DNA from 3 places in the Hydrogenophaga sp. L99 genome. Region 2 is predicted to be linked to each of the others. Evidence: predicted binding sites of a transcription regulator. Region 2 holds the regulator's gene; each other region holds the start of a gene.
What was found. The regulator sigma-54, encoded in region 2, starts transcription at its own class of promoters, with help from an activator protein. The targets are predictions, from matches to a motif close to TGGCANGNAANCTGCTTT.

Region 1: AC4QBL_RS04280 (CmpA/NrtA family ABC transporter substrate-binding protein) is a predicted target of sigma-54. The motif match lies at 5,526-5,543, and genes of this name have one in related genera.
Region 3: AC4QBL_RS11495 (transglutaminase family protein) is a predicted target of sigma-54. The motif match lies at 5,029-5,046, and genes of this name have one in related genera.

The regions. Positions count from the first base shown of each region.
Region 1 is NZ_CM178972.1:882,110-891,838, reverse strand. It holds gene AC4QBL_RS04300 (pyridoxal phosphate-dependent aminotransferase) at 36-1,244, opposite strand; gene AC4QBL_RS04295 (branched-chain amino acid ABC transporter substrate-binding protein) at 1,288-2,601, opposite strand; gene tsaD (tRNA (adenosine(37)-N6)-threonylcarbamoyltransferase complex transferase subunit TsaD) at 2,820-3,923, opposite strand; gene AC4QBL_RS04285 (nitrate- and nitrite sensing domain-containing protein) at 4,032-5,327, shown strand; gene AC4QBL_RS04280 (CmpA/NrtA family ABC transporter substrate-binding protein) at 5,775-6,977, shown strand; gene ntrB (nitrate ABC transporter permease) at 7,099-8,007, shown strand; gene AC4QBL_RS04270 (ABC transporter ATP-binding protein) at 8,157-8,960, shown strand; gene nirB (nitrite reductase large subunit NirB) at 8,971-9,729, shown strand, end outside.
Region 2 is NZ_CM178972.1:4,109,570-4,119,298, reverse strand. It holds gene AC4QBL_RS19680 (THUMP domain-containing class I SAM-dependent RNA methyltransferase) at 1-374, opposite strand, end outside; gene rpoN (RNA polymerase factor sigma-54) at 506-2,182, opposite strand; gene lptB (LPS export ABC transporter ATP-binding protein) at 2,400-3,170, opposite strand; gene lptA (lipopolysaccharide transport periplasmic protein LptA) at 3,188-3,844, opposite strand; gene AC4QBL_RS19660 (thiol:disulfide interchange protein DsbA/DsbL) at 4,002-4,655, opposite strand; gene AC4QBL_RS19655 (SPOR domain-containing protein) at 4,737-5,432, opposite strand; gene argS (arginine--tRNA ligase) at 5,447-7,132, opposite strand; gene AC4QBL_RS19645 (HTH-type transcriptional regulator ArgP) at 7,175-8,074, opposite strand; gene AC4QBL_RS19640 (LysE/ArgO family amino acid transporter) at 8,205-8,846, shown strand; gene AC4QBL_RS19635 (flavin monoamine oxidase family protein) at 8,851-9,729, shown strand, end outside.
Region 3 is NZ_CM178972.1:2,399,949-2,409,677, forward strand. It holds gene AC4QBL_RS11480 (alpha-E domain-containing protein) at 1-709, opposite strand, end outside; gene AC4QBL_RS11485 (circularly permuted type 2 ATP-grasp protein) at 780-2,219, opposite strand; gene AC4QBL_RS11490 (DNA internalization-related competence protein ComEC/Rec2) at 2,330-4,774, opposite strand; gene AC4QBL_RS11495 (transglutaminase family protein) at 5,122-8,625, shown strand; gene AC4QBL_RS11500 (circularly permuted type 2 ATP-grasp protein) at 8,717-9,729, shown strand, end outside.

The sequences.
Region 1 (9,729 bases), 950 kb from region 2:
CGTGAGTTGCCGTCTAACCAGACAGCAACCGACAATTATAGCCCAGTCGCTTTTGAACGCTGGTCTCGCAGCCAGGCCTGCAAACGCTCGACGCCCTGCACGAGGCGCTGCGGGTCGCGGCTGGCAAAACACCACCGCAGCCAGCCCGCCGCTTCAGGGCCAAAAGCGCTGCCCGGCGCCAGGCCCAGGCCGGCCTCGCGCACCAACCGCTTCGCCACATCCAGGCAGTCGGGCTGGCCTTCCAGTCGAAAGAAAGCGTACATGCCGCCTTTCGGCATGGCCAGCGTGACGCCGGGTATGGCTTGCAACAGCGGCACCAGGGTGTCGCGGCAGGTTTGCAGGTGGGCCACCAGCGCGGGTGTCACGTCGTCACCGCGCTGCAGCGCCACCACGGCAGCGCGCTGGGTGAACACCGGGGCGCACGAGGTGTTGAACTCAATCAGCTTGCCCACGGCGTGCGTCAGCGCGGGCGGCAACACCAGCCAGCCCAGGCGCCAACCGGTCATGAGGAAGCTCTTGGAAAAACTGTGGGCAACGATCAGGCGGTCGTCCGGTTCGGCTACATCCAGAAAGCTGGGCGCGGCGCCATTGGCGCTGTCAGCGGCGTAATACAGCCGCTCATAAACTTCGTCCGCCAGCACCCAGGTGCCGGTGCGGCGGCAGTGCGCCAGGATGGCGGCCTGCTCGTCGCGGCTGAGCGTCCAGCCGGTCGGGTTGTTGGGCGCGTTCACGATCAGCAAACGCGTGGCCGGGGTGATGGCCGCCAGCAGGGCAGTCATGTCGAGCACCCAGGCGCCCGCGTTGTCGCCGGCGTCGGCCACGGTCAACGACACGGTTTTGACCCGCGCGCTCATGATTTGCGGCTGCGCCACCAGGTTGGGCCAGGCGGGCGTGACCACCACCACCTCGTCACCCGCCTCCACCAGCGCCTGTGACGCCAGCATGAGGCCATTGACGCCGCCCGAGGTGACGGCGATGCGGTCAAACCAATGGTCGACGCCGCGCCCAGGATGCAGGCCATGGGTGTAGACCGCAATCGCCTGGCGCAACTCGGGCAGCCCCAGGTTGTGGGCGTAAAAGGTCTCGCCCAGCTGCAGCGAGGCAATGGCCGCTTCGCGGATGAAAGCCGGCGTGACCTCGTCGCTTTCGCCAAACCAGAACTTGAGCACGTCCGGGCGGCCCAGACCTTCGTTGGCCACTTCGCGGATGCGCGACTCTTCCAGGTTCTCAACCACTTGACGCATCAGTCATTTCCTTTGTTCGAGACCCTTCCGGACGGCGGGAGGGTCATGGTCGAACCATGTTACAGCTGTGTGGCTGCTCGGCCTGCTGGGGGCTGATGCTGCGGATGACACGAAAACCATAGCCCGAGCCTTCGACATCGAACCTCACACCGGGCGCGCCCTGGCGGTCCATGACCGCCACCGTCAGCGGCTGCTGAAACTGGTGGTCGGCGGCGCGCATGCGGGCGCGCTGGCCGGCAAAGGTGACGTCGGCTTTTTCGAGCTGGGCGGCGATGTTGGCGGCGTTGATCGGGCTGCCATCGGCGCCCGCGCGCCCAATGGCCTGCGCCAGCGACTCGATCATGAGCTGCATGCGCATGTGCACATAGTCCTCTTCGGGCTTGGGAAAACGCTGGCGGAAGGCTTGGTAGAAGGCTTCCGACTCGCGCGTGGCCACGTTGGGGAACCAGTCGGCCACGGCCACCACCTTGCCGATACCCGCATCGCCAATGGCCGCAGGCGCACCCAGCGCGTTGCCATAGAAGGTGTAAAACGTGCCTTCAAAACCCACTTCGCGAGCGGCTTTCACCAGCAGCGTCAGGTCGTTGCCCCAGTTGCCGGTGAGCACGGCCTGGGCGCCGCTGGCCTTGATTTTGTTGGCATAGGGCAAAAAGTCTTTCACCCGCGCCATGGGGTGCAGTTCGTCGCCCACAATTTTCACGTCGGGCCGCTTGGCCGCCAGCTGGTTGCGCGCTTCGCGCAGCACCGCCTGGCCAAAGCTGTAGTCCTGACCGATCAGGTAGATGTTTTTCAGCGCGGCGTCTTCACGCAGCACGCTCATGAGCGCGGTCATGCGCATGTCGGCATGGGCGTCAAACCGGAAATGCCAGTAGCTGCACTTTTCGTTGGTCAGCACCGGGTCAACCGCCGAGTAGTTGAGAAACACCACCTGGCGCGACGGATCGCGTTCGTTGTGCTTGTTCAAGGCATCAATCAGGCCCGACGCGGCTGCCGAGCTGTTGCCCTGGGTCACGATGGTGATGTTGCGGTCGATGGCGGAACGCAGGGCCGACAGGGCCTCTTCGGTCTGGCCTTTGCTGTCAAAGCGCTCGATCTGCAAGGGGCGGTTGCCGCCGGGCAGCTTGACACCGCCGCGCGCATTCACACGCTCGGTGGCCCACACCAGGTTGCGGAACACGGCCTCGCCGGTGTTGGCAAATGGACCCGAAAGGCCTTCGATCATGCCGATGCGAATCGGGGATGCGCCAGCGGTTTGAACGGCTGGCTGCGCGGCCACCGGCAGGCTCAGACAGGCCGCCATGGCCAGCGCCCAGGTGGTGCAGCGCCGGCGCGAAGAAGATGACAAAACGGGTTTCATACGGGTTCCGGTGAAGGTGGGCTGGCGGGTGGCCGGCACAGTTCCCAGGCGGGGTCCAGCCGCCCCAATGGGAGCGAGACCCGTGACGCGCTGGGTCGGGGTGGCGCAGTGTAATTCATAATTAACTTTGCCCAGCCACCGATTTTTGCAGGCCGATGGTCAGCCGCTCATGGCCGAAATGAGCCGCCCGAAGCCTTGCAAATCGGGTGCCAGGCCGATCAGGCGCTGGCTTGTGCCAGCTCGGCCAACGGCCACCGGGGCCGCACGTCAAAGCGGTAGCCGCTGGCGGCAAACGGCTCGTCACCGGTGAAGGCCAGACCGGCCTGGGCCCGCAGGCCAGCGGCCAGGGCGATCATGGCGCCGTTGTCGGTGCACAGATGCAGCTCGGGGTAGTGCACGCGCAGACCGCTCTTGGCGCAAGCGGCATTGAGCTGCTCACGCAGCAGCGCGTTGGCGCCCACACCGCCCGCCACGACCAGGCGGCGCAGGCCGGTCAGCTTGACCGCGGCCAGCGACTTTTTGACCAGCACCTCCACAATGGCGGCCTGCACGCAGGCGGCCACGTCGGCCTTTTGCTGCAGGCTCAGCGGGTCGGCCAGGTGCGTGGTAGCCGGGCCGTCCATGCTGGCGTGGGCCAGCCGCTTCACCTGGGTCAACACCGCCGTTTTCAGACCGGCAAACGAAAAGTCGAGGTCGCCGCTGTGCAGCAGCGGGCGCGGCAGCTTGTAGGCCAGCGCATCGCCCTGCTCGGCCAGCTTGGACAGCGCAGGCCCGCCGGGGTAACCCAGGCCGAGCAGCTTGGCCGACTTGTCGAACGCCTCGCCGGCGGCATCGTCGATGGTTTCGCCCAACAGTTCGTAGCGCCCCACGCCGTCCACCCGCATCAGCTGGGTGTGGCCGCCCGACACCAGCAGCGCCACAAACGGAAACTCAGGCGGGTCGGCGCTGAGAAACGGCGACAACAAATGCCCTTCCAAGTGGTGCACGCCCAGCACCGGCTTGCCCAGGGCAAAGCCCAGCGCGCAGGCCACGCCCGAACCCACCAGCAAAGCGCCCGCCAGGCCCGGCCCGCGGGTGTAGCCCACCGCGTCCACCGCCGCCAGCGGCAGCCCGGCCTGGGTCAACACGGCGTCGGTCAAAGGCAGCACGCGCCGTATGTGGTCGCGGCTGGCCAGTTCGGGCACCACGCCGCCATAGGCCTGGTGCATGTCAATCTGGCTGTGCAGGGCATGGCCCAGCAGCCGGGGCGTGCCGGTGCCGCTGGCGTCCACCAGGGCCACGCCGGTTTCGTCACAAGACGATTCGATTCCCAAAATCAGCATGCCCGGAGTGTACGGGGCGGCACCGTCGCAGGTGGGTACCCGCCCTCACCGCCCCACCCAAGGCGGCATGTTTGTTGCATACAGCGTCCCCAACATCCCTTGCACTTCATGAAATCTGGTTTGAATTTTCTCGTCGCAGCCAAACGCTGCGAAATCGCTGAGCTGCAGGCGCTGGCGCTCACCAGCGCGCTGGTGAACGTGACCGGGCGGCTGGTGCACGGGCTGCAGCGCGAGCGCGGGCTGTCCAACCTGTACCTGGGCTCGAACGGCGCCCGGTTTGCGCCCGAGCGCCAGGTGCAGATCGGCGAATGCCAGGGCCTTGAAAGCGACCTGCGCGCCTGCTTTGACAGCCTGGACACCGAATCAGCCTCGGTGGGCAATGGCGCGCGGCTGTTCAGCCGCATCGCCTATGTGCTGCACGGGCTGGACGCCCTGCCCGGCCTGCGGGCACAGATTGAAAGCCAGGCCTGGGCGGCCCGCCAAGCCACCGAAGCCTATGTGCGGCTGATTGCCGGGCTGCTGGCGGTGGTGTTTGAAGCGGCCGACAGCGCAACGGACCCGGAGATTTCCCGCCTGCTGGTGGCCCGCTTCAACTTCATGCAGGGCAAGGAATTTGCCGGGCAAGAGCGCGCAGCCGGCTCGGCGCTGTATGCCAGCGGGCGGGCTGAAACCAGCGAGCAGCAGCGATTGCTGCACCTGATCGACTCGCAAGAGCGCTGCCTGCAGGTGTTCACCGATTTTTCCAGCACCGCGCTGGGTGCGTTGTGGACACAAAACCAGCCCAGCGCCACGCTGGCGGAGCTGGAGCGCATGCGACGCGTGTTGTGCACAGCAACACATGGCGCAGCGCTGGACGCAAAACAGAGCCAGGCCTGGTTTGACTGCTGCAGCCAGCGCATGGACCGCATGAAGCTGGTGGAAGACCAGCTGGCCCAAGAGCTGTTGCATGTGTGCAAAGACAAGATTGGCGCAGCCCACCGCGACCTGGAAAACTTCACGGCCCTGAGCGCCTCAGCGCCCCGCGAATCGGACGCGCTGTCGTTCTTCAAAGACACGCAACCAGCGGGGAGCACCGTGGGCCTGAGCAACAACGCGGGGGCCGCCGGCCTCGCGCCGCCGCAAGGCTATGGGCTGCACCTGGAACGATCGATTCTGGAGCTGGTGCAAGAGCAGGCCCGGCGCCTGCAAAGCATGGGCGACGAGCTCGACACCGTGCGCGCCAGCCTGAACGAACGCAAGCTGGTGGAGCGCGCCAAGGGTCTGCTGATGGCGCACCGCCAGCTGAGCGAAGAGGAGGCGCACAAAACCATGCGCCAGATGGCCATGAACCAGAACCGGCGGCTGATTGAAGTAGCCGAAGCGGTGCTGGCCATGGCCGAGGTGTTGCCGGAGCGGCGCCGCTGAAACCGCCTGCGTGCAGAGGTATTGCTGCAGTGCACAAAGACCGTGCCTGCCGCGCACCATGCACCAAAAAGAGGCTCCCTCAATGTGCAAAAAGCCGCTGTCAACATGCTGCTGCGCGAAACATCGCGCGACCTGCTGGTTGTCTTTTTTCAATGAAATCAAGGCTTTGAAACGGAACCCCCGCGTTAACCCTTGGCCTGGCATGGTCCCTGCTTTAAACCAAGCGAAGGAGTTTGCGCCAACGGCGGCGTGAACCCCGAAGTCTCCCCAGACACTGGACAACGGCGTCCATCACCGACTCGCTCACCGCGGGTCAGGCGATGGGCGCCGTTTTGTTTGGGTCACCGTTTTTTCATCAGCAAGGAGTTGGACATGAGCGCACACACCACCACACCAGCCGCAGACAGCGCAACCCGCAAGACCGACGCTGCCTCGCGCCGCGACTTCATGAAAAAGGGGGCTGCCACGGCCACCTTCTTCTCCACCCTGGGCCACAGCGGCGTCTGGGCTGCAGGATCCGATGCACCCGAGAAGGCTGAAGTCAAGATCGGCTTCATCCCGCTGACCGATTGCGCCAGCGTGGTGATGGCTTCGGTGCTGGGCTTTGACAAGAAGTACGGCGTGAAGATCGTGCCGAGCAAGGAAGCCAGCTGGGCCGGTGTGCGCGACAAACTGGTCAATGGCGAGCTTGACTTTGCCCACGTGCTGTACGGCCTGGTCTACGGCGTGCACATGGGCACCGCCGGCCCCAAGAAAGACATGGCCGTGCTCATGAGCCTGAACAACAACGGCCAGGCCATCACGCTCTCGAAAGCACTGGCCGACAAGGGCGCGGTAGACGGCGCGTCGCTGGCCAAATACATGGCCGCCAACAAGCGCGACTACACCTTCGCCGGCACCTTCCCCACCGGCACGCACGCCATGTGGATGCACTACTGGCTGGCCGCCGCCGGCATCAACCCACTCTCGGGCGCGCGCCTGATCACGGTGCCGCCGCCGCAGATGGTGGCCAACATGCGCATCGGCAACATGGACGGCTTCTGCGTCGGTGAGCCCTGGAACCACCGCGCCATCATGGACGGCGTGGGCGTGACCGCCAACACCACACAGGACATCTGGCGCGACCACCCCGAGAAGGTGCTGGGCACCACGGCCGAGTTCACCAAGAAGTACCCCAACACCACGCGCGCCGTGATGATGGCCGTGCTCGAAGCCAGCCGCTGGATCGACGCCGGCCTGCAGAACAAGATGAAGATGGCTGAGACCGTGGCTCAGAAGTCGTACATCAACACCGGTGTGGACGCGATCAACCAGCGCATCCTGGGCCGTTACCAGAACGGCATGGGCAAGACCTGGGACGACCCGAACCACATGAAGTTCTTCAACGACGGCAAGGTCAACTTCCCCTACCTGTCCGACGGCATGTGGTTCCTCACGCAGCACAAGCGCTGGGGCCTAATCAAGAGCCACCCCGACTACCTCGGCATCGCCAAGCAGATCAACCAGATCGATCTGTACAAGTCGGTCGCCAGCGCCATGGGCATCAGCGTGCCCAAGGACCCGATGCGCAGCAGCAAGCTGATGGACGGTGTGGTGTGGGACGGCAAAGACCCCGCGAAGTACGCCGATGGGTTCGCCATCAAGGCCTGACCCACACCCTCTGCACTTCGCACGCCCCCTCAGGGGGGCATCGCTGGCGGCCCGGCAAAGCCGGTTCCGCGGCGATCTGGGTTGAAAGCATTTCGCTCGTTGCACTGAAAGGACATCCACCATGGTTGCCGCTGTTTTTCACTCTCCGCTGGAGGCGCCGCTTGCACCGGCCGCCGACTCCAACGCTTCTGCCTCCGTCAAAGCCATGACCAGCACCCCCGCACCCACCCCCCGCAAAACCGCACGCGACTTTCGGGGCCTTTGGATGGCGGTGCTGCCACCGGTGATGGGACTGGCCTGCCTGGTGTTGCTGTGGCAACTGATCGCCAGCACGGGCAACAGCGGTATTCCGAAGCCTTTGGAAACCTGGACCCAGGCGGTGCAGGTGTTTTCCGACCCGTTCTACAGCAACGGTCCGAACGATCAGGGCGTGGGCTGGAACGTGTTGGCCTCGCTGCAGCGCGTGGCCATCGGCTTCGGTCTGGCGGCAGCGGTCGGCATACCCGCCGGCTTTGCCATCGGCCGCTTCGAGTTCCTGAGCCGCATGTTCAACCCGCTCATCAGTCTGCTGCGCCCGGTGTCGCCGCTGGCCTGGCTGCCCATTGGCCTGCTGGTGTTCAAGGGTGCCGACCCGGCCGCCATCTGGACCATCTTCATCTGCTCCATCTGGCCCATGATCATCAACACCGCGGTGGGCGTGCAGCGCGTCCCGCAGGACTACATGAACGTGGCGCGCGTGCTCAACCTGAGCGAGTGGAAGATCTTCACCAAGATCCTGTTCCCCGCCGTGCTGCCCTACCTGCTGACCGGCGTGCGCCTGGCGGTGGGCACGGCCTGGCTGGTGATCGTGGCGGCCGAAATGCTGACCGGCGGCGTGGGCATTGGCTTCTGGGTCTGGGACGAGTGGAACAACCTCAATGTGTCCAGCATCATCATCGCGATTTTCGTCATCGGCATCGTGGGCCTGCTGCTCGAATTCGCGCTCATCAAGATCGCCACCCTGTTCACGTTTGAAGAAGTGAAGAGCTGAGGGGTCCGTTCGGGCTGGGCTTGCCCTTCGACAGGCTCAGGACGATCGGACCACGCAATCCCGTTCGGGCTGAGCTTGTCGAAGCCCTCACACATCGCTTGCGTTCGCTGCCCTTCGACAGGCTCAGGGCGAACGGTTTGGAGATTCACATGCAAGAGAACCGCTACATCGACATCCAGCACGTCGAACAGACCTTCAAGACCAAGAAGGGCAGCTTCCCCGCCCTGCGCGACATCAACCTGTCGGTGGCCAAGGGTGAGTTCGTGGCGCTCATTGGGCACTCGGGCTGCGGCAAGTCCACCTTGCTCAACCTGATTGCCGGGCTGACCACCCCCACCCAGGGCGTGCTGCTGTGCGCCGACCGCGAGATCGCCGGCCCCGGCCCCGAGCGCGCGGTGGTGTTCCAGAACCATTCGCTGCTGCCCTGGCTCACGTGTTTCGAAAACGTGTACCTGGCCGTGGAGCGCGTGTTTGCCGCCACCGAAAACAAAGCCCAGCTGAAGACGCGCACCGAGGCCGCGCTGGCCCTGGTGGGCCTGATGCCCGCCGCCCAGAAACGCCCTGGCGAAATCTCGGGCGGCATGAAGCAACGCGTGGGCATTGCCCGCGCCCTTTCCATGGAACCCAAGGTGCTGCTCATGGACGAACCCTTTGGCGCGCTCGACGCCCTCACCCGCGCCAAGCTGCAAGACGAGTTGCTGGACATCGTGGCACGCACGCACAGCACGGTGGTGATGGTGACCCACGACGTGGACGAAGCGGTGCTGCTCAGCGACAAGATCGTGATGATGACCAACGGCCCCGCCGCCACCATTGGCGAGGTGTTGAGCGTGGACCTGCCGCGTCCGCGCAGCCGTGTGGCCCTGGCCGACGACCCGCAGTATCTGCAGCACAGAAAAGCGGTCATTGACTTCCTCTACACGCGCCAGGCGCATGTGGAAAAAGTGGCTTGAGGAGAACCCCATGGACATGCGAGTGAACCCCAAAGCGAAACTGAAGCTGGTGATGGTGGGCAACGGCATGGCCGGCGTGCGCACTCTGGAAGAGCTGCTGAAGATCGCGCCCGACCTCTACGACATCACGGTGTTTGGCGCCGAGCCGCACCCCAACTACAACCGCATCCTGCTCAGTCCCGTACTGGCCGGTGAGCAGACCCTGGACGAGATCGTGCTCAACGACTGGTCCTGGTACACCGACAACAGCGTGACCCTGCACGCGGGTTGCAAGGTGACCGAGGTGGACCGCGTCAAGCGCGTGGTGCACGGTGTGGGCCCGGCCGGTGAGGCGGTGAGTGCCGGCTACGACCGCCTGATCATGGCCACCGGCTCCAACCCGTTCATGCTGCCCATACCGGGCAAAGACTTGGGCGGCGTGCTGGCATACCGCGACATTGCCGACACCCAGGCCATGATCGACGCGGCCACCACCTACAAGCACGCGGTGGTGATTGGCGGCGGCCTGCTGGGCCTGGAGGCGGCCAACGGCCTGATGAAGCGCGGCATGAGCGTGAGCGTGGTGCATGTGGGCCCGTGGCTCATGGAACGCCAGCTGGACGATGTGTCGGGCAAGCTATTGCAGGGTTCGCTGGAAGAGCGCGGCATGCGGTTTTTGATGGGTGCGCAAACGCAAGAACTGGTGGGCGGCGAGAACGGTCGCGTCAAATCCGTGAAGTTCAAGGACGGCACCGAAGTGGCCGCCGACCTGGTGGTGATGGCGGTGGGC
Region 2 (9,729 bases):
GCGCGAAAGCGGTCGCAGATCGCGTCTTTGATCTTCAAGGCGGCGAAATTGAGCGAGGTCAGCGGACTGTGCTGCGCGGTGATCTCGACCTTGATGGTCTGCGCCGGGCTGAACCAGATTTCCCAGGCAATCTCGCCGGCCGCGTTGTACAGGTCTTGCTCGCTACGGTAACCGCCGTGCCAGAGCTGCACCAATACCCGTTGAGAGAGTCGGCTGTGCAGGTTCAGCCGCATGGCGTCGCGCCACGAGGCCTGCACGCCCACACCGCCACGCGCCTTGAAGGCCAGCGGCTCGCCGGTGATGCGCTGCACCTCTGCGGCCAGGTAATCCTCTACGCCAGCGGCGCAAGGGAGAAAAAGTTTGAGTTGGTTCATAACAAGTTACTTCGGCAATGGCTACAGAGCATCTGGTGCGTTGACCCCTTCCAGCATGCCCCACGGAACCGCCCTTCGACAAGCTCAGGACGGGCCGCTGGGGTGGCGGTGACGCGAAGCGGCGCGGGGGGTTACAAGCTCTTTCGCAGGTTCGCGGGCGCAATGCGCAGCGCCTCGCGGTACTTGGCCACGGTGCGCCGCGCGCATTCGATGCCCTGCTCTTTGAGCAGGTCGGAGAGCTGGTTGTCAGACAGCGGTTTGGCCGGTTCTTCGGCCGCAATGAACTGCTTGAGCAGCGCACGCACCGCAGTGCTCGACGCGTTGCCACCGGTTTCGGTGCCCAGCGACGAGCCAAAGAAATACTTGAGTTCGTAAGTGCCAAACGGCGTGGCCATGTATTTGGCGGTGGTCACGCGGCTGATGGTGGATTCGTGCAGGCCCAGCTCGTCGGCAATTTCGCGCAGCACCAGCGGGCGCATGGCGAGTTCGCCGTGCATAAAGAAGTTGCGCTGGCGCTCCACAATGGCGCTGCTCACACGCAAGATGGTGTCAAAGCGCTGCTGGATGTTTTTGATGAACCAGCGCGCTTCTTGCAGGCGCTGCTGCATGGCGGCGTGGCCGGCTTCGCCGCTGGCGCCACCGTCGCGCCCACCGCGGTTGCCGCGCATGGCGTTGGCGTACACGTCGTGCACGCGCAGGCGCGGCATCACCTCGGCGTTGAGCTGCACTTTGAAGCCCCGCCCAGCGCGGGTCACGAGCACATCGGGCACCACCACGTTGCGCTCCACGTCGACAAAACGGCGGCCGGGCTTGGGCTCCAGCCGCGCGATAAGGCCCAGCGCGGCGCGGGCGGTTTCGTCGTCAATGCCACACAACGCACACAAGCGCTTCACGTCGCGCTTGGCCATGAGCTCCAGCGGCTGCTTGCAAATGGCCAGGGCAGCGCGGGCCTCAGGGCTGTTGCGCATTTCCTCGATCTGCAGGCGCAGGCATTCGCCCAGGTCGCGGGCGCCCACGCCAGCCGGCTCCATGTGCTGCAGCAAATGCAGGGCCATGGTGAGGCGCTGTTCGAGGGCTTCGCGGGCCTCCAGCTGTTCCGGGTCTTCCCCGGTTTCCGGGTCGGCCGTCAGCACACCGGGGTTGGACAGGCTGAGCCAGGCGGTGGCCAGGTCGGCCAGCGTGTCTTCCAGGTAACCGTCGTCGTTGAGCGACTCGATCAGGAAATAGAGCGCGGCGCGGTCTTCGTCGCTCAGGCGCAGGCAGCGCGCCTGGTCGTGCAGGTGGTCTTGCAGGCTGACGGGCACGCGCGCCAGGTCGGCCGCAGTGGCGGTTTCGTCGTCGTCGCCCGAGCCGCTGTTGCGGGGCGGTGCGTCACCACCCCACTCGCTGTCGTCGGGCGCCATTTCCACGGTGCCGTCGCCTTCCCAGCTTTCTTCCACCGGGGTGGCACCGTCCAGGCGGCCTTCCAGCTCATCGCTTTGCGCGCTGTCGGTGGTGCTGTCGCTGGAGGACACGCGCTCAGACACCAGGCCGTCGTATTCGGGCGCGGACGCCACCGCCTCGGCCCCAGCCTGTGTGGCGTCGGTGATCTGCTCACCCGCGCTCACCGGTGCGTCGGTCTGCTCCAGGCCAAACGCTTCGCGGTCGGCGATCTCGTCGGTGCGCTCCAGAAACGGGTTTTCGTCCAGCATCTGCTCGACTTCCTGCGCCATTTCCAAGGTGGACAGTTGCAGCAAACGGATGGACTGCTGCAACTGCGGCGTGAGCGCCAGGTGCTGCGAGACGCGGAGGGACAGGCCTTGTTTCACAGGCCGCCCCCCCGCCGCGCTGCGCGCGTCCCCCCCAGGGGGGCGCACCCTGGGACCGGCAAAGCCGGATCCGCGGGTGCCCTGAATAGCGGCGCCTCACTCGCCCACCGTGGCGTGGGCGAAGTGGCCGGGTCAGCCGCCGGGCCGCCCCAAGGCAGGCCCAGCCCCCTTGGGGGGCAGCGACCCGCGCAGCGGAGGAGCGTGGGGGCTTGTTTCATCACATCCGGAAATGTTCGCCGAGGTACACCCGGCGCACATCGGCGTTTTCAACGATCTCGGCGGGCGTGCCGCTGGTGAGCACGTGCCCCTCGTTGATGATGTAGGCACGGTCGCAAATGCCCAGGGTTTCGCGCACGTTGTGGTCGGTGATCAGCACCCCGATGCCGCGCGATTTCAGGAACCCGATGATGCGCTGGATCTCGATCACGGCGATCGGGTCGATGCCGGCAAAGGGCTCGTCGAGCAAGATGAAACGCGGGTTGGTCGCCAGGGCGCGGGCAATCTCTACACGGCGCCGCTCGCCGCCCGAGAGCGCGGGCGCGGGCGAATCGCGCAGGTGGTCCACGTGCAGGTCTTTGAGCAAGGCATCCAGCCGCTCTTCAATGGCGGCGGGCTTGAGCGGTTTTCCCGCGTCGTCCAGCTGCAGTTCCAGCACGGCGCGCACGTTGTCGGCCACCGAGAGCTTGCGAAAGATGGACGCTTCTTGCGGCAGGTAGCCCAGGCCCAGGCGGGCGCGCCGGTGAATGGGCTGGCGCTCGATGGACTGGCCATCCAGCAGAATCTGGCCCGCGTCGGAGCGCAGCAGGCCCACGATCATGTAAAACGAGGTGGTTTTGCCGGCTCCGTTGGGGCCGAGCAAACCCACCACCTCCCCCTTGTCGACGGCCAGCGACACGTCCTTGACCACGAGGCGGCTGCCGTAAGCCTTCTTCAGCCCGCGCACTTCCAGGCGGCTGGTGGAGAGGAGGGAGTCGGGTTGGGCCGCCATTGCCGTGGCGGGCGCCGTCACCGCGTGCCCTCGCCAACCTGCCCGCTGGGACGCAGCGGCACGGGCGAGGCTGCGGGGGCCGTCGGCGCGTCTTCCTTGGGCACGGGCGTGAGCATGGCCCTCACGCGCCCCGACGGATTGCCTGGCGTGCGGTTGGCGACCCCACCGTCCACCGAAAACATGTCGTTGCTGCTGTTGTAGGTGATCACGCTGCCGGATGTTTCGTCGTTGACCTGCGCACCTTTGTAACGCCGCAGCACGGCGCTGCCGACAAAGCGCACCGTCTCGGACTTGCTGTCGTATTCAATGCGCAGGGCCTCGCCCTCGATGAACTCGTTGGCCACGTCGCGTTTCTGGCGGAAAAAAGCCGGGCTGCCGGTCACGGTTCCAAACTGGTTGCCCTGGGCATCCTGACGCACCTCCACACGCCCCCCCCGGATGATGATGGTGCCTTTGGTGATCACCACATTGCCGGTGAACACGCTGGTCTGGTTGGCGTCGTCGTAACGCAGCGCGTCGGCCTCGGCGTTCATGGGCTTGTTGCGGTCGGCCCGTTCGGCATGGGCGGCACCCACACACAACAGACCGATCACCAGCGCAGCGGCCAGCGGTCGAGAGGAGCGAAACAGGTGGAAGGTGGGCATGGCAATGTAGGGCACGAAACTTGCATTCATTGTAGCGGCGCGAGCCGGCGTTTGCGGCTGGCGGACGAGAGACTTTGCCGGCCCGAGCCTGCACGGCATCGCACGGCGGGGCAGACCCGTCGCCCACCCGAAAACGCACAAAGCCCGCGGGCAGCGGGCTTTGTGTGCGGCAAGTGTCCGGCCAGGCTCAGGCTTTTCGCAAGTCGGCGATCAGCGCGTTGGCCACCACCAGCGTTCGCGGACCTTGGCCCGTGACGTAATAGCGGCCCCCCACACCCAGTGATGGGGTGCCTTCCACCTGGTAGGCGTCCTGCAACTGGGTGGCGCGCTTCGCCTTGCCCGCCACTGCAAACGAATTGAAGAAACCGGTGAATTTCTCGCGATCCACCCCTTGCGCGGTCACCCAGGCGGTGATGGCTTCCGCCGTGTTCAGGCGCTGCTTGTCCACATGGATGGCGCGGAACACTTTTTCATGCAGCGCATCAACCTGGCCCATGGCCTCCAGCGCGTAGTACAGGCGCTGCAGGGGCACAAAGGCGTCGTTGAAAGCCACCGGCGTGCGGCGCACCACCACATGGGCGGGGGTCTTCTTCATCCAGTCGTTGAGCAAGGGCTCAAAGTTGTAGCAATGGATGCAGGTGTAGGCAAAAAACTCGACCACCTCAATCTTGTCTGCCGGGCTGTCGACCGGGGCCGGGCGCCCCAGGCGGACAAAATCAGCGCCTTCTTTCAGACTCGTGAGCTGGGCGTGCGCGGGGACAAGGGTCAGGGCTGCCGTGGCACCCAGGGCGGTGGTGGCGCCGGCCGCCAGCAGGGAACGGGAAAATTCGCGACGTTGCATGGATTCAAACTCCTGGTTGGGTCATTTGGGGGCTGCGGACTGGGGAAAAGTTCCCGCGCCCGCACCGCACTTGGGCGGATTTCAACGCTGAACGCGCACCAGAGCGGCTTCCACGCCGTTGACTTCGAGTTGCTCGCGCGTCACGTCAGCCAGGGATTTCTGGTTGAACGGACCGACCCGAACACGGAACACGGTGCGCCCAGACTGCTCGCGTTCGGTCACCTGGGCATCAATGCCGAGCATGGCCAGCTTGGCGCGCTGGGCCTCGGCGTCGTCGGACGTGCGGAAGGCGCCCGCCTGCACAAAATAGGCAAAGGGATCGGCACCGGGTGCGGCGGCTGCAGCCGTCGTGGCCGGTGCAGGCGTGGGCTGCCCCAGGCGGGACTGCACCAGATCACCCAGCGGATCGCCGGCGGGTGCCGGCTTCGCCGGAACCGGAGCTTGAGCGGCCGGCTGAGCCACCGGCGCAGGCAGCGCCTGCCCATCGGCCGGCGGCACCACGATGGCGCCACCCTCCGGGCTGGCGGGCACCGGCGGCACCGCCGACGCATCCTTGCTGCCCAGCGCGGCGTTCGGGTTCCAGCCCCTGTTGCGCTCGGCTTCTTCCACGTCCTGCGCGGGCTTGCGCGACACGCCACGGTCCACAAAGGGGACGGGCACGCGGGTCACATAAATGGCCACCGACAGGGCCGCGCCCAGGCCCACCAGCAGGCCCACCACAAAGCCCACCAGGGTGCCGCCGCGCTGCTGCCGGGCCGGCAAAGAGAGTTGTTTCATAAAGGATTCCAGGCTCACATTTTTTGCGGGGCGCTCACGCCCAGCACCGCCAGCCCATTGTGCAACACCTGTGCGGTGGCTTTCACCAGCGCCAGGCGGGCCAGCTTCACCGCTTCGTCGTCCACCAAAATGCGTTCGGCGTCGTAGTAGCTGTGGTAGCAGGCGGCCAGCTCACGCAGGTAAAACGTGACGTCGTGCGGCGCAAAGTCCTGCGCGGCCGACGCCAGCATGGCCGGGTATTTGGCCAGCTGCAACATGAGCGCCTGCGCGGGGGGGCTATGCAGGGCGGCCAGGTTCACGTCTTTCAGCGTGGCGGGGTCGCCGCCGTCCTTGTCTTGCCAGGCCGCCAGCACCGAACAAATGCGCGCATGGGCGTATTGCACGTAATACACCGGGTTGTCGTTGTTCTTCTGCACCGCCAGGTCCACGTCAAACGTGTATTCGGTGTCGGGCTTGCGGCTGAGCAGGAAGAAGCGCACGGCGTCTTTGCTGGTCCATTCGATCAGGTCGCGCAGCGTCACGTAGCTGCCGGCGCGCTTGCTGATCTTCACCTCTTCACCGCCTTTGACCACGCGCACCATGGTGTGCAGCACGTAGTCGGGGTAGCCCTGGGGAATGCCCACGTTGGCCGCCTGCAGGCCGGCGCGCACGCGGGCGATGGTGCCGTGGTGGTCGGTGCCCTGGATGTTGATCACCTTGGTGAAACCGCGCTCCCACTTGCTGATGTGGTAGGCCACGTCGGGCACGAAGTAGGTGTAGCTGCCGTCGCCTTTGCGCATGACACGGTCTTTGTCGTCGCCGTAGTCGGTGGACTTGAGCCACAGCGCGCCGTCGTGCTCGTAGGTCTTGCCGGCGTCGCGCAGTTTTTGCACGGCTGCGTCCACCTTGCCGCTGGTGTACAGGCTGGACTCCAGGTAGTAGTTGTCGAACTTCACCGCAAAGGCCTGCAGGTCCAGGTCCTGCTCGTGGCGCAGGTAGGCCACAGCAAACAGCCGGATGTCGTCGAGCGCGTCCACGTCGCCGCTGGCGGTGAATGCGCGGTCGTCGGAATGCACCGTCTTCTTGGCCAGGTAATCGTTGGCAATGTCCTGGATGTAGTCGCCGTTGTAGGCGGCTTCGGGCCACTCGGGGTCGCCCGGCTTGAAGCCTTTGGCCCGCAGCTGGGTGCTGTTGGCCAGGGTGCCAATCTGCACGCCGGCGTCGTTGTAATAAAACTCGCGGTAGACGTCCCAGCCCTGGGTTTCAAACAGGCTGCAAATGGCGTCGCCCAGCGCAGCCTGGCGGCCGTGGCCCACGTGCAGCGGGCCAGTGGGATTGGCGGACACAAACTCCACCATCAGGCGCTGGCCGTTGGGTGGGGCCATGCCAAAGCGCTCGCCGGCCTGCAGCACCTCATGCACGATCTGCTGCTTGGCCTCAGGCTTCAGGCGGATGTTCAGGAAGCCGGGGCCGGCGATGTCGATGTCGGCCACCCAGCGTTCGTAGGCGGGCAACACCAGCAGCGCTGCGCGCAGGGTTTCGCCCAGCTGGCGCGGGTTCAGCTTGAGCGGCTTGGCCAGTTGCATGGCGGCGGTGCAGGCAAAGTCGCCATGCGCGGCCACCTTGGGCGACTCGAACGCGGCGCGGGCACCCGCGCCGGGGGACAGTTTTTCCAGCTCGATGGCCAGGCCGGTGAGCAGTTCTTGTTTGATCTTGAGCATGCGGCGATTTTAGGGCGCGGCCGTGCGACAGCCACAGAACGGTCAATCCACTCGCAGGTGCTGGGCGGCGGCGGCCTTCACCGCTTGCGTCAGGCGCTGCGCCGACGGGGCCTCGCGGGCCCAGTGCTGCCAGTACAGCGCCACGTCCACCGTGGCGCCGGGCAGCACCTCTTGCAGGCTGGGGCGGCTGGCCAGGTGCTGTTCGGGCACCATGCCCCAGCCCAGGCCGAGTTCAATGGCGGTTTCAAACGCCTCCACCGCCGGGGCAAAGTGGCGCGGGTAATTGGGCTGTTTCAAGCCAAAGTGCTGTGCCAAAAAAGCGTCTTGCAGCGCGTCTTTGCGGTTGAAGATGATGGCCGGGTGCGACAGCAGCTTATGCGGCGACACCGCGCCAGCGGGCGTGCGGCAGCGCTGGGCCACGGCGGGTGCAGCCACGCAGCGGTAGCGCATGACGCCCAGCGGCTCGGCCACGCAGCCGCGCATGGGCTCGGCCAGCGTGGTCACGCAGCCAATCACGTCGCCGCTTTTCAGCGCATCGTGCGTGTGGTCCTGGTCGTCAATCAAGATTTCCAGCAACAAGCGGTGGCGCTGCAGCACCGGAGCCACGCCGGGCAAAAACCAGCTGGCCACCGAATCGGCGTTGATCGCCACGCTCAGGCTCTGCCAGCGCACGCCGCCACGCGCCTCGCTGCCCTGCAGGCCACCCAGCAGGTCGGCCTCCATCAGGCGCACCTGCTTCACATGGGCCAGCAGCGCCTGCCCGGCTGGGGTGGCGCGCACCTGCTTGCCGCGCACCAGCAGGCGCTGGCCCAGGGCGTCTTCCAGCGCCTTGATGCGCAGCGACACCGCCGCCAGCGTGAGCGACAAGGCCTGCGCGGCCGGGCCAAAGCCACGGTGTTCCACCACGGCGGCCAGGGCTTCGAGTTGGCGGGCATCCAGCATATTTTGGTTAAATATTTATTGAGTGATAAGAGTTTAATTTACCTAGATTTAAATTAAGTGGAATCTGGAACACACTGCCGGTCATTCGAGCCCGACTCGACCCCCAACAGCCCCGCTCCCGGAGATTTCCATGGTCCTGACCTTCCCCACCTTCACCGCCGGCATGGTGCTCAGCATCTCGCTGATCATGGCGATTGGCCCGCAAAACGCGCATGTGCTGCGCATGGGCCTGCAGCGCCAGCACCTGTGGCTCACGGTGGCGGTGTGTGCCCTGGCCGACGTGGTGCTGATTGGTCTGGGCGTGTTCGGCCTGGCGCAGCTGGGCGGCCTGAGCGACAAGCTGCTGGGCGCGCTCATTGGCGCGGGTGTGCTGTTTCTCGGCGTGTACGGCTGGCAGGCGTTTCAGCGTTTTCTGAAGCCGCAGGCGCTGGCGCTGATGAACGACGACACCGGCAAACCCCAACTGGCCGCAGCGCCGGTAACCCAGCGCCAGGCCATCCTGTCAGCGCTCGCTTTTTCCTGGCTCAACCCGCACGCCTGGCTCGACACCGCCGTGCTGATCGGCACCGCCTCGCTGGCCTACGGGCAAGGCAGCACCTCGTTTGGCCTGGGCGCGGCCACGGGTTCGCTGGTGTGGTTTGTGGTGCTGGGCACGGCGGCGTTCTGGCTGGGTCGCCGGCTCAATTCGCTGCACATCTGGCGCGTGCTGGACGGCGCCGTGGCCCTCATGATGTGGGGCACCGCCGCTTGGCTCCTATCTTCATTGGTGTGATCCCATGACCACCACCCGCCCCAGCACCGCCCCGGTCACCGTTTTCGGCCCGGACTTCCCGTTTGCCTTTGACGACTGGCTGAAGCACCCTCAGGGCCTGGCCACCCTGCCCGCCATCGCGCACGGCACCGAAGTGGCCATTGTGGGCGCAGGCATTGCCGGCCTGGTGGCGGCCTACGAGCTGATGAAACTCGGCCTGAAGCCCGTCGTGTATGAGGCCTCGCGCATGGGCGGGCGGCTGCGCTCGCAGCCGTTTGAAGGTGGGCAAGGTGTCATCGCTGAGCTGGGCGGCATGCGCTTTCCGGCCTCGGGCACGGCCTTCTACCACTACGTGCATTTGCTCGGCCTGCCCACCCAGCCATTCCCCAACCCGCTCACGACCGCCGCCGGCAGCACGGTGGTGGATCTGGAGGGCCAGACGCAATACGCCCGCTCGCTGGCCGATTTGCCGCCGCTGTTTAACGAGGTAGCCGAGGCCTGGAGCGCCGCGCTGGCCGAGCTCGGCTTTGGCGATCTGCAGCGGGCGCTGCGCGAGCGCGATGTACCGTGCCTGAAAGCCCTGTGGGACCGGCTGGTGCCGCTGTGGGACGACCGCACGTTTTACGACTTCATCGCGCAATCGGAAGCGTTCTCGGCCCTTTCGTTTCGCCACCGCGAGGTGTTTGGCCAGGTGGGTTTTGGCACCGGCGGCTGGGACTCGGACTTTCCCAACACCATGCTGGAAATCTTGCGCGTGGTGCTCACCGGCTGCGACGAAGACCAGCACCTCATCACCGGCGGCGTGCAGCAGGTGCCGCTGGGCCTGTGGGCCCACGCGCCCGAGCACATCACGCACTGGCCGCAGGGCACCAGCCTCGCCAGCCTGCACGGCGGCGCCACGCGC
Region 3 (9,729 bases), 1.7 Mb from region 2:
TAAGCAGCTCGGCCACGCGCTCGGGCGTGATCACGTCGCGGTACACCTTGCGGTAGACCTCAAAGCCGCTCACGCTGCGCAAAATGGCGCTCCAGTGGTAGAAGTCGTACTCTTGGTCCAGCTCGCTGGCGGCACCAAAAAAGTCGCTCTGCACGGCGTGAAACTTCACGTCCAGCAGGCGCGCGGTGTTGTCGGCCCGCTCCAGAAAAGTGCCCATGCGGTAGAAGTGAAACGCTTCGTCTTGCAGCATGGTGCCAATGGCCACGCCGCGCGAGAGGTGCGAGCGGTGTTTGACCCATTCAAAAAAGGCGCCGGGGTCGCGCTCGAAGTCTTTGGACTTGAGGTACCCCGCCAGCTTGAGCCAGGTGGAATTTTGCGTTTCCCACAGCTCCGTGGTCAGCGCGCCCCGCACGGCACGGGAGTTTTCACGCGCGGCGCGCAGGCACGAACAGATGCTCGACGGGTTGGACTCGTCGCGCACCATGAAGTCCATGACGTTGCGCGGCGTGATGTCCTTGCCGTATTTGGCGGTGTAGCTCGGCATCAGCTCGCTGATCACCAGCAGGCCTTCCCAGCCCACCTGAGCCACCGCGGCCGACTGCGGCAACAGCGAGGTCTGGTAGTTGATGTCGAGCATGCGCGCGGTGTTTTCCGCGCGCTCGGTGTAGCGGGACATCCAGAACAAATGGTCGGCAGTGCGTGACAGCATTTCAATAACTCCGGCAAACAGCGCCAAACAAGCAGCGCAACAAGTGATTCATTCCAGCGTCGCGGGGGGATCAGTCCTCCAGCACCCAGGTGTCTTTTGTACCGCCGCCTTGTGACGAGTTGACGACCAGCGAGCCGTCTTTCAGCGCCACACGGGTCAGGCCGCCGGGCACCATCTGCACTTCTTTGCCGCTGAGCACAAACGGGCGCAGGTCAATATGGCGCGGCGCCACGCCGCTGTCCACATAGGTGGGACAGGTGGACAGGCTCAGCGTGGGCTGGGCAATGTAGCCGTCGGGTTTGGCTTTCACCAGCGCACGAAACTCTTCCACTTCGGCCTTGGTGGACGCCGGGCCCACCAGCATGCCGTAGCCGCCCGCGCCATGCACCTCTTTCACCACCAGCTCTTCCATGTGAGCCAGCATGTACTTCAGGTCTTCCGGGTTGCGCCCCATGAAGGTGGGCACGTTGTTCAAAATGGGTTTCTGGCCCAGGTAAAACTCGATCATCTTGGGCACGTAGGGGTAAATCGACTTGTCGTCGGCCACCCCGGTGCCCACGGCATTGCAAATGGCCACGTTGCCGCTGCGGTACACGCCCAGCAAGCCCGCGCAACCCAGCGTGGACGTGGGGCGAAACACCAGCGGGTCCAGAAAATCGTCGTCCACGCGGCGGTAAATCACGTCCACCCGCTTGGGGCCGCGGGTGGTGCGCATGTAGACAAAGTTGTCTTTCACAAACAGGTCTTGGCCTTCAACCAGCTCGATGCCCATTTGCTGCGCCAAAAAGGCGTGTTCAAAGTAAGCGCTGTTGTACATGCCGGGCGTGAGCACCACCACCGTGGGCTCGGCCGTGGTGGCGGGGCTCACGGCGCGCAGGGTTTCCAGCAGCAGGTCGGGGTAGTGCGCCACGGGCGCCACGCGGTTCTGGCCGAACAACTCGGGGAACAGCCGCATCATCATCTTGCGGTCTTCCAGCATGTAGCTCACGCCGCTGGGCACACGCAGGTTGTCTTCGAGCACGTAGTACTCGCCCTCACCGGCCGCGTTGGGGGCCCGCACAATGTCGACACCCGCAATGTGCGAGTACACGCCACCGGGTACGTCCACGCCCATCATTTCGGGGCGAAACTGGGCGTTCTGGAAAATCTGGTCGGCCGGCACAATGCCCGCCTTGATGATTTCCTGGTCGTGGTACACGTCGTGAACGAAGCGGTTGAGCGCGGTCACGCGCTGCACCAAGCCTTCTTCCATGCTGCTCCATTCCTTGGCCGGGATGATGCGGGGAATCAGGTCAAACGGAATCAGGCGCTCGGTGCCCGAGCCGTCCTCGTCTTTGGCGCCATACACCGCAAAGGTGATGCCGACGCGCCGGAAGATCATTTCAGCCTCTTCACGGCGCGACGCCATGACCTCCTCGGGCTGCTGCGCCAGCCAGCGGGCGTAGTTTTCGTAATGGGCTCGCACCTCGGTGGGCGAGGCGTTCATTTCATCAAACATCGGTCGGCTCATGGGCGTTTTCTCTCCTTGTTACAGCATAGCAAGGACTGGGCCAGGCACCGCAAGTTCAGCCCCAAATCGGTGCAAAAAGAAGCGACCCGCGCGCTGACGGCGAAGTGAGATCAGTCGTTTTGCAGCGTTGTGAACGCGGGCGCCGGGTGGTGCCAATAGCGCCGCGCCTCGTCTCGCTGGCATTGCACCGCGTCGGGCTCGGCGCTGCGCCAGGTGGCGGCGCCGCAGTCGGCCGACGTCACCCAGCGCATGCCGCGCTGGCGGTAGCGTTCCAGCACGGCCGGCGCCGGGTGGTTGAAGCGGTTGCGGTAGCCCGACTGCACCAGCACCCAGCGTGGGCGCAGGGTGTTGAGCAGCACCGGGCTGCTGGACGTGAGGCTGCCGTGGTGCGGCGCCAGCAACACGGTGGCGCGGGCGTCGGGCTGGGCCAGGGCCAGGCGGGTTTCCTGCTCGGCGTCGATGTCACCGCCCAGCCAGGCGCTGTGCTGGGCGCTGGCCACGCGCAGCACGCACGACATCGCGTTGCTGCTGAGCAGGCCCTGGCCCTCGGGCCCGTAGTGGGCGGGCTGCGGGTGCAGCACCTCAAAGTCCACCCCGTCCCAGCGCCAGCGCTGGCCGGCCACGCAGCGCTGCGCGGGCTCGGCGTCAAAAGACGACAGCCACCGCGCCTGAGGCCAGGCGCTGCGCACCGCCGCCATGCCGCCGGCGTGGTCGCTGTCGCGGTGGCTCACCACGACGGTGTGGGGCGCCTCGCCCAAGGCGCGCAGCAGCGGCACAATCACGCGCTGCCCAGCGTCGCTCTCAGGGCTGTAGCGCGGCCCCGCGTCGTACAGCAGGGTGTGGCGGGCGGTGCGCACCAACACGGCGCTGCCCTGCCCCACGTCCACCGCGAGCAGCTCAAACTGCCCCACCGCGGGGCGCGGTGGCGCCCACAGCAGCACAGGCCACACCAGCAGCAGCCCGGCACCGCGCACCGCCCAGGGCAGGCGCAGCACCAGCAACACACCGCCCAGCACCCCGGCCAGCGCCAGCGGCGCCGGCGGTATGGCCCGGTGAATGGCAGCCCAGGGCCACTGGGCCAGCCACTGCAACACCGCGGCTTGCGCCTGCACCGCCAGCGCGGCGGCCTCCCACAGCACCGGCACGGCCACACCCAGCATGGCCAGCGGCGTGACGACCAGCGTGACCCACGGAATAGCCAGCAGGTTGGCCAGCAAGCCCACCACCGAAAACTGGCCAAACAACAGCAGCGACAACGGCGCGAGCGCCACCGTGACCACCGACTGCTCGCGCAGCAGCCCGGCGGCGGCACGCAGGGAACGCCGGGCGCGCGGTTCCAGCTCGGCCTGGGCCAGGCGGGCCAGGCGCTGCCCCGGGTCGGTGGCAAACAAAATGCCCACCGCCACAAAGCTCAGCCAGAAGCCCGGCTGCAGCAAGGCCCAGGGGTCCAGCAACAGCACCGCCACCATGGCCAGCAGCCACACCACCGGCCATGGCCAGCGCCGCACCGACAAGCGCAGCCCCACCACCACGGCCAGCATGATCACGGTGCGCTGCGACGGCACGCCCCAGCCCGAAAACAGCGCGTAGGCGGTAGCCAGCACCACCCCGCCCACACTGGCTGCCAGCGGCGTGGGCACCGCCAGCAAAGCCTGTGGCCGCACCCGGGCCAGGCGCCGCCACAGCGCCCCAATGAGTGCGGTGGCCAGCCAGGCAAACATGGTGACGTGCAAGCCGGAGATGCTCATCAAATGGGCCACGCCGGTGGTGCGAAACAGGTCCCAGTCGGCGCGCTCGATGGCACTTTGGTCACCCACCACCAGCGCCGCCAACACGCCGGCGCTGCGGGGCTCGTCCACCTGCGCCTCAATGCGGGCGCCGACCCACTGGCGCGCCGTGTCCAGCGGGTGCCAGGCGGTGCGGCCCAGGTGCTCAGGGGCGGGGTCTCGCGGGCCGTTGCGCACATAGCCAGTGGCGCCAATGCCTTGCTCCCACAGGTTGCGCTCGCGGTCAAAGCCGTGCGGGTTGGCGTTGCCGTGTGGGCTGCGCAGGCGCACGGTGAAGCGCCAGCGGTCGCCGGCGCGCAGGCCAGGGGTATTTCGGACGCCGGCGCTGGCTTCTTCAAATACCGCCGCTGCGCTGCCATACCAGCTCAGCTGCAGGCGCCCGGGCACAGCCACCGGATGTCCGGCGCGGGTGGCGGTTTCCACCACCAGGTCGAAGCGCTCGCCCAGCTCGGTGCGGCGCGGCAGCGAAGCCACGCGCCCGGTGACCACCAGGTCCAGACCCTGCAGGTGGTGGGGCATGGCCTGCGCAGCGTAATGGGCCGCACGCGTGCCCGTGAGCCCTGCGCCCGCCAGCACACCCGCCAACACCGTGCCCAGCAACAAGCCAGGCGGGCCGAGCCGCGCGAACCGCGCAAACCCCAACAGCAGCACCCCACCCGCCAGCAGCAGACCCGCATACACCCCCAAAGGCCACAGGGCCGCTTGCTGCAACTGCAATGCCACCCCGAGCACCCAGGCCAGCAAAAAAATCAGGCCAGGGTGCGCCATGGTCAAGCGACGCAATGTCTGTTTAGACAGAACGCACGGCGCAGCCGCCGGCGAGCGGTCGCAGGGCTAGGAGCCTGCGCGGCAGAAGGCATCGTAGCGAAACGGGTGGGAAAAGAGCCCAATTTGGCCCTGCTTTTGAGGACTGTGGCCGTCGCCACAGCCGGAAAAACAGGGGCGAAGTGGGACTTTTCTCCATCCGTTGCAGCCGATGCGCTTCTGCCGCGCAGGCTCCTAGGCCGGCAGCCATGGCCGTCTGGCGCAAGACTTGCTAGCATGGGTACGGGCCGCGACGGCAACGCGCGCGCCAGCGAATTCATTGTTTTTATCCCCTGTTGAAAGACACCAGCATGGCCATTCATGTTGCCCTGAGCCACATTACCCATTATCGGTACGACCGCCTGGTCAAACTCGGTCCGCAGGTGGTGCGACTGCGCCCTGCGCCACACAGCCGCACCAAGGTGTTGTCTTATTCCCAACGCATCGAGCCGGCCGGCCACTTCATCAACTGGCAGCAAGACCCGTTCGCCAACTACCAGGCCCGCCTGGTGTTTCCCGAGCCGACCACCGAGTTCAAGGTCACCATCGACCTGGTGGTGGAAATGGCGGTGCACAACCCGTTTGACTTCTTTCTGGAGCCCAAGGCCGAGAAGTTTCCGTTTGCCTACGACGCCGCCCAGCTGCAAGAGCTCGCGCCGTACCTGGCCACGGCGCCGGTCACACCCCTGCTGAAGGCCTACCTGGCCAAGGTGGACCGCACCGAGCGCCGCACCATCGACTTTCTGGTGGACGTGAACCAGATGCTGCAGCGCGATATTTCGTACACCATCCGCATGGAGCCGGGCGTGCAGACGCCAGAAGAAACGCTCACGCTGGGCAGCGGTTCCTGCCGCGACACCGGCTGGCTGATGGTGCAAATCTTGCGCCACATGGGCCTAGCGGCGCGCTTTGTGTCGGGCTACCTCATTCAGCTCAAGTCGGACGTGAAGTCGGTCGACGGCCCCAACGGCCCCGAACAAGATTTCACCGACCTGCACGCCTGGTGCGAGGTGTTTTTACCCGGCGCCGGCTGGATCGGCCTGGACCCCACCTCGGGCCTGCTGGCCGGTGAAGGCCACATTCCGCTGGCCTGCACGCCGCAGCCGTCCAGCGCGGCGCCGGTGGAAGGCGCCATGGACAAGTGCGAGGTGGAGTTCAGCCACCACATGGGCGTGACGCGGGTGTACGAGTCACCCCGCGTGACCAAGCCTTACTCCGAAGAACAATGGGCCGGCGTGCTGGCACTGGGTGAAGCGGTGGACGCCGACCTGGAAAAACACGACGTGCGCCTGACCATGGGCGGCGAACCCACCTATGTGGCCACCGCCGACCGCGACGCCGCCGAATGGAACACCGACGCCCTGGGCCCCACCAAGCGCGGCTACGCCACCGAGCTGCTGGGCCGGCTGCGCGAGCGCTACGGCGCGGGCGGCTTTGTGCACATGGGCCAGGGCAAGTGGTACCCCGGCGAGCAGCTGCCACGCTGGGCCCTTTCGCTGTTCTGGCGGGCCGACGGCGAACCCTGCTGGAACAACCCGGCGCTGCTGGCCGACGAACGCGACCAGGCCCGCTTTGACGCCGAAGACGCCCGCCGCTTCACCCAGGCGCTGGCGCGCAAGCTCGGCTTGTCCACCCAATACATCACGCCGGGTTATGAAGACACTTGGTATTACCTGTGGCGCGAACGCCGCCTGCCGGTCAACGTGGACCCGTTTGACGCCAAGCTGGACGACGAGCTGGAGCGCGCCCGCCTGCGCCGCGTGTTCACCCAGGGGCTGGACGCGACGGTGGGCTTTGTGCTGCCGCTGCAGGCCGATGGCGACGGCCCGCTGTCCAACACCGGCAAGAGCGGCTACCACCGCGTGTCGGGCACCCGCTGGTCCACCGGGCCGTGGTTCTTCCGCGACGAGCGCATGTACCTGGTGCCCGGCGACTCCCCCATGGGCTACCGCCTGCCGCTGGACTCGCTGCCCTGGGTGTCGGCGGGCGACTACCCGTACCACATCGAGCAAGACCCGCACACCGCCCGCGACCCGCTGCCCAAAGGCGCCACCGTGAAGCACCAGGTGTCGCCCCACCAGGTGGGCGGTGGTTTTGCCGAAGGGGGCACCGTGGCCATGCAGGGCATGGACTACAACGCCACCGGCCCCGCCGCGGACGGCCTGCGCCCCGGCCAGCCCGGCCCCGGCGCGGCACCGGCGCAACCGCTCTCGGCCAAGTTTCCGCAGCGCAACGAATCGGCCGCCTGGCTCACCCGCACCGCCTTGTGTGTGGAAACGCGCGACCCGCACCGCGCGAATGGCCCCAAGGCCGAAAAAGTAGGCGGCGGCAAAAACCAGCACATCTATGTGTTCATGCCGCCCATGCAGCGGCTGGAAGACTACCTGGACCTGCTCGCCGCCGTGGAAGCCACCGCCGAAAAGCTGGGCATGGCCATCGTGCTGGAAGGCTACCCGCCACCGCGCGACCCGCGCCTGAAAACGCTGCAGGTCACGCCCGACCCGGGCGTGATCGAGGTCAACATCCACCCCGCCCACAACTGGGGCGAGCTGGTGGACCACACCGAGTTTTTGTACGGCGCGGCCCACGAAACCCGGCTGTGCGCCGAAAAGTTCATGACTGATGGGCGCCACACCGGCACCGGTGGCGGCAACCACTTTGTGATGGGCGGCGCCACCCCGGCCGACTCCCCGTTTTTGCGCCGCCCCGAGCTGCTGGGCAGCCTGGTGGCCTACTGGCACAACCACCCTTCGCTGTCGTACTTGTTCAGCGGCATGTTCATTGGCCCCACCAGCCAGGCGCCGCGGGTGGACGAGGCGCGCAACGACCAGCTCTACGAACTGGAAATTGCGCTGGCGCAGATCGAGAAAAACCGCCAGACCTACGGGCAGGACATGCCCCCGTGGCTGGTGGACCGCACGCTGCGCAACATCCTGATCGATGTGACCGGCAACACCCACCGCAGCGAATTTTGTATTGACAAGCTGTATTCGCCCGACGCACCCACCGGCCGCCTGGGCCTGCTGGAACTGCGCGCGTTTGAAATGCCGCCGCACGCCCGCATGAGCATTGCGCAGCAGCTGCTGTTGCGCGCGCTGGTGTCGCGTTTCTGGCAACAGCCGTGGCACGGCAAGCTCACCCGCTGGGGCACCGAGCTGCACGACCGCTACCTGCTGCCCACCTATGTGCGCATGGACTTCCAGGACGTGCTGACCGACCTGGCCGACTTTGGCTACAAGTTCGACCCGGCCTGGTTTGAGCCGCACTTTGAATTCCGCTTCCCGCTGGTGGGCGAGGTGGCCGCGCGCGGCATCGAACTCACCCTGCGCAGCGCCCTGGAGCCCTGGCATGTGATGGGCGAAGAAGGCGCGCCGGGCGGCACCGTGCGCTATGTCGACTCGTCGCTGGAGCGCATTGAAGTACGGGTAAGCGGCTGGAACGACAGCCGCCATGTGATCACCTGCAACGGCCGCGCCCTGCCCCTGTACAGCACCGGCACCGTGGGCGAATTTGTGGCCGGCGTGCGCTACAAGGCCTGGAGCCCGCCGTCGGCGCTGCACCCGTCCATACCTGCGCACGCACCGCTCACGTTTGACATTGTGGACACCTGGATGCAACGCTCGCTGGGCGGCTGCCAGTACTTTGTGGCGCACCCGGGTGGCCGCAATTACGACACCTTCCCCATCAACGCCTACGAGGCCGAAAGCCGGCGCATGTCGCGTTTCTTCCAGATGGGCCACACGCCGGGCAAGATGGTGGTCACGCCCGCGGCGTCGAGCCGCGAGTTCCCGTGCACGCTCGACCTGCGCACCTGATCAGCACGGATCGCCGAAGTTCGTGAAGGAAGCCCCCGGAGCTCCATCGGTGCACGGGCCGCCCGCTCCCCAGCGGGCATACTCGGAGCCCGTGACAAAAGAAGCCCCCGACCCGCTGTTTGACGAGCCCAGCCCCGGCCAGCCCGGGGACTGGGCTTTGTCGCTGTCCATTCCCGCAGACGCCGGCCACCGCGACGAATTGCGCCAGCACAGGCCCGGCAAGCCAGCCAGTGACGATGCGCTGGACCCCCACTGGGCCAGTTTCTTCGAGCACATAGGCGCTGACGGTTTTGCCGACCTGAACCGCCGCGCCGACAACCTGCAGCGCCAGGTGCGCGACAACGGCGTGACCTACAACGTCTACGCCGACGCCGCCACCGGCCAGCAGCGCCCCTGGGCGCTCGACCTGTTCCCCACCATCGTCAGCCCGCAAGACTGGGCTCATATAGAAACCGGCGTATTGCAGCGCGCCCGCCTGCTCAACGCCATGATGGCCGACCTGTACGGCCCAGGCGAGCTGCTCAAGCGCGCCATGCTGCCCGCCGCGCTGGTGCAAGGCCACCCCGGCTATTTGCGCGCCATGCAAGGCGTGAAGCCGCCCGGCGGCACCTGGCTGCACATCGTCGCGTTTGACCTGGCCCACGGCCCCGACGGCCGCTGGTGGGTGGTGGGCCAGCGCACCCAGGCGCCGTCTGGGCTGGGCTATCTGCTTGAAAACCGCATCGCCATTTCGCGCCAGTTTCCACAAGCGTTTGCCGACATGAAAGTGCAGCGCCTGGCCGCCAGCTACCGCGCGCTGATGGACGGCATCAAGGCCATGGCGCCCGAGGGCGACAACGCCCGCATCGCCCTGCTCACGCCCGGCCCCTACAACGAAACCTATTTTGAGCACGCCTACCTGGCGCGTTACCTCGGCCTTACGCTGGTGGAAGGCAACGACCTCACCGTGCGCGACCAGCGCCTGTACCTCAAGACCCTGAAGGGCCTGGAGCCGGTGCACGCGCTCATCAAGCGGCTGGACGACGAGTGGCTGGACCCGCTGGAACTGCGCTCAGACTCCACCCTGGGCGTGCCCGGCCTGCTGCAGGTGCTGCGCGCGGGCAA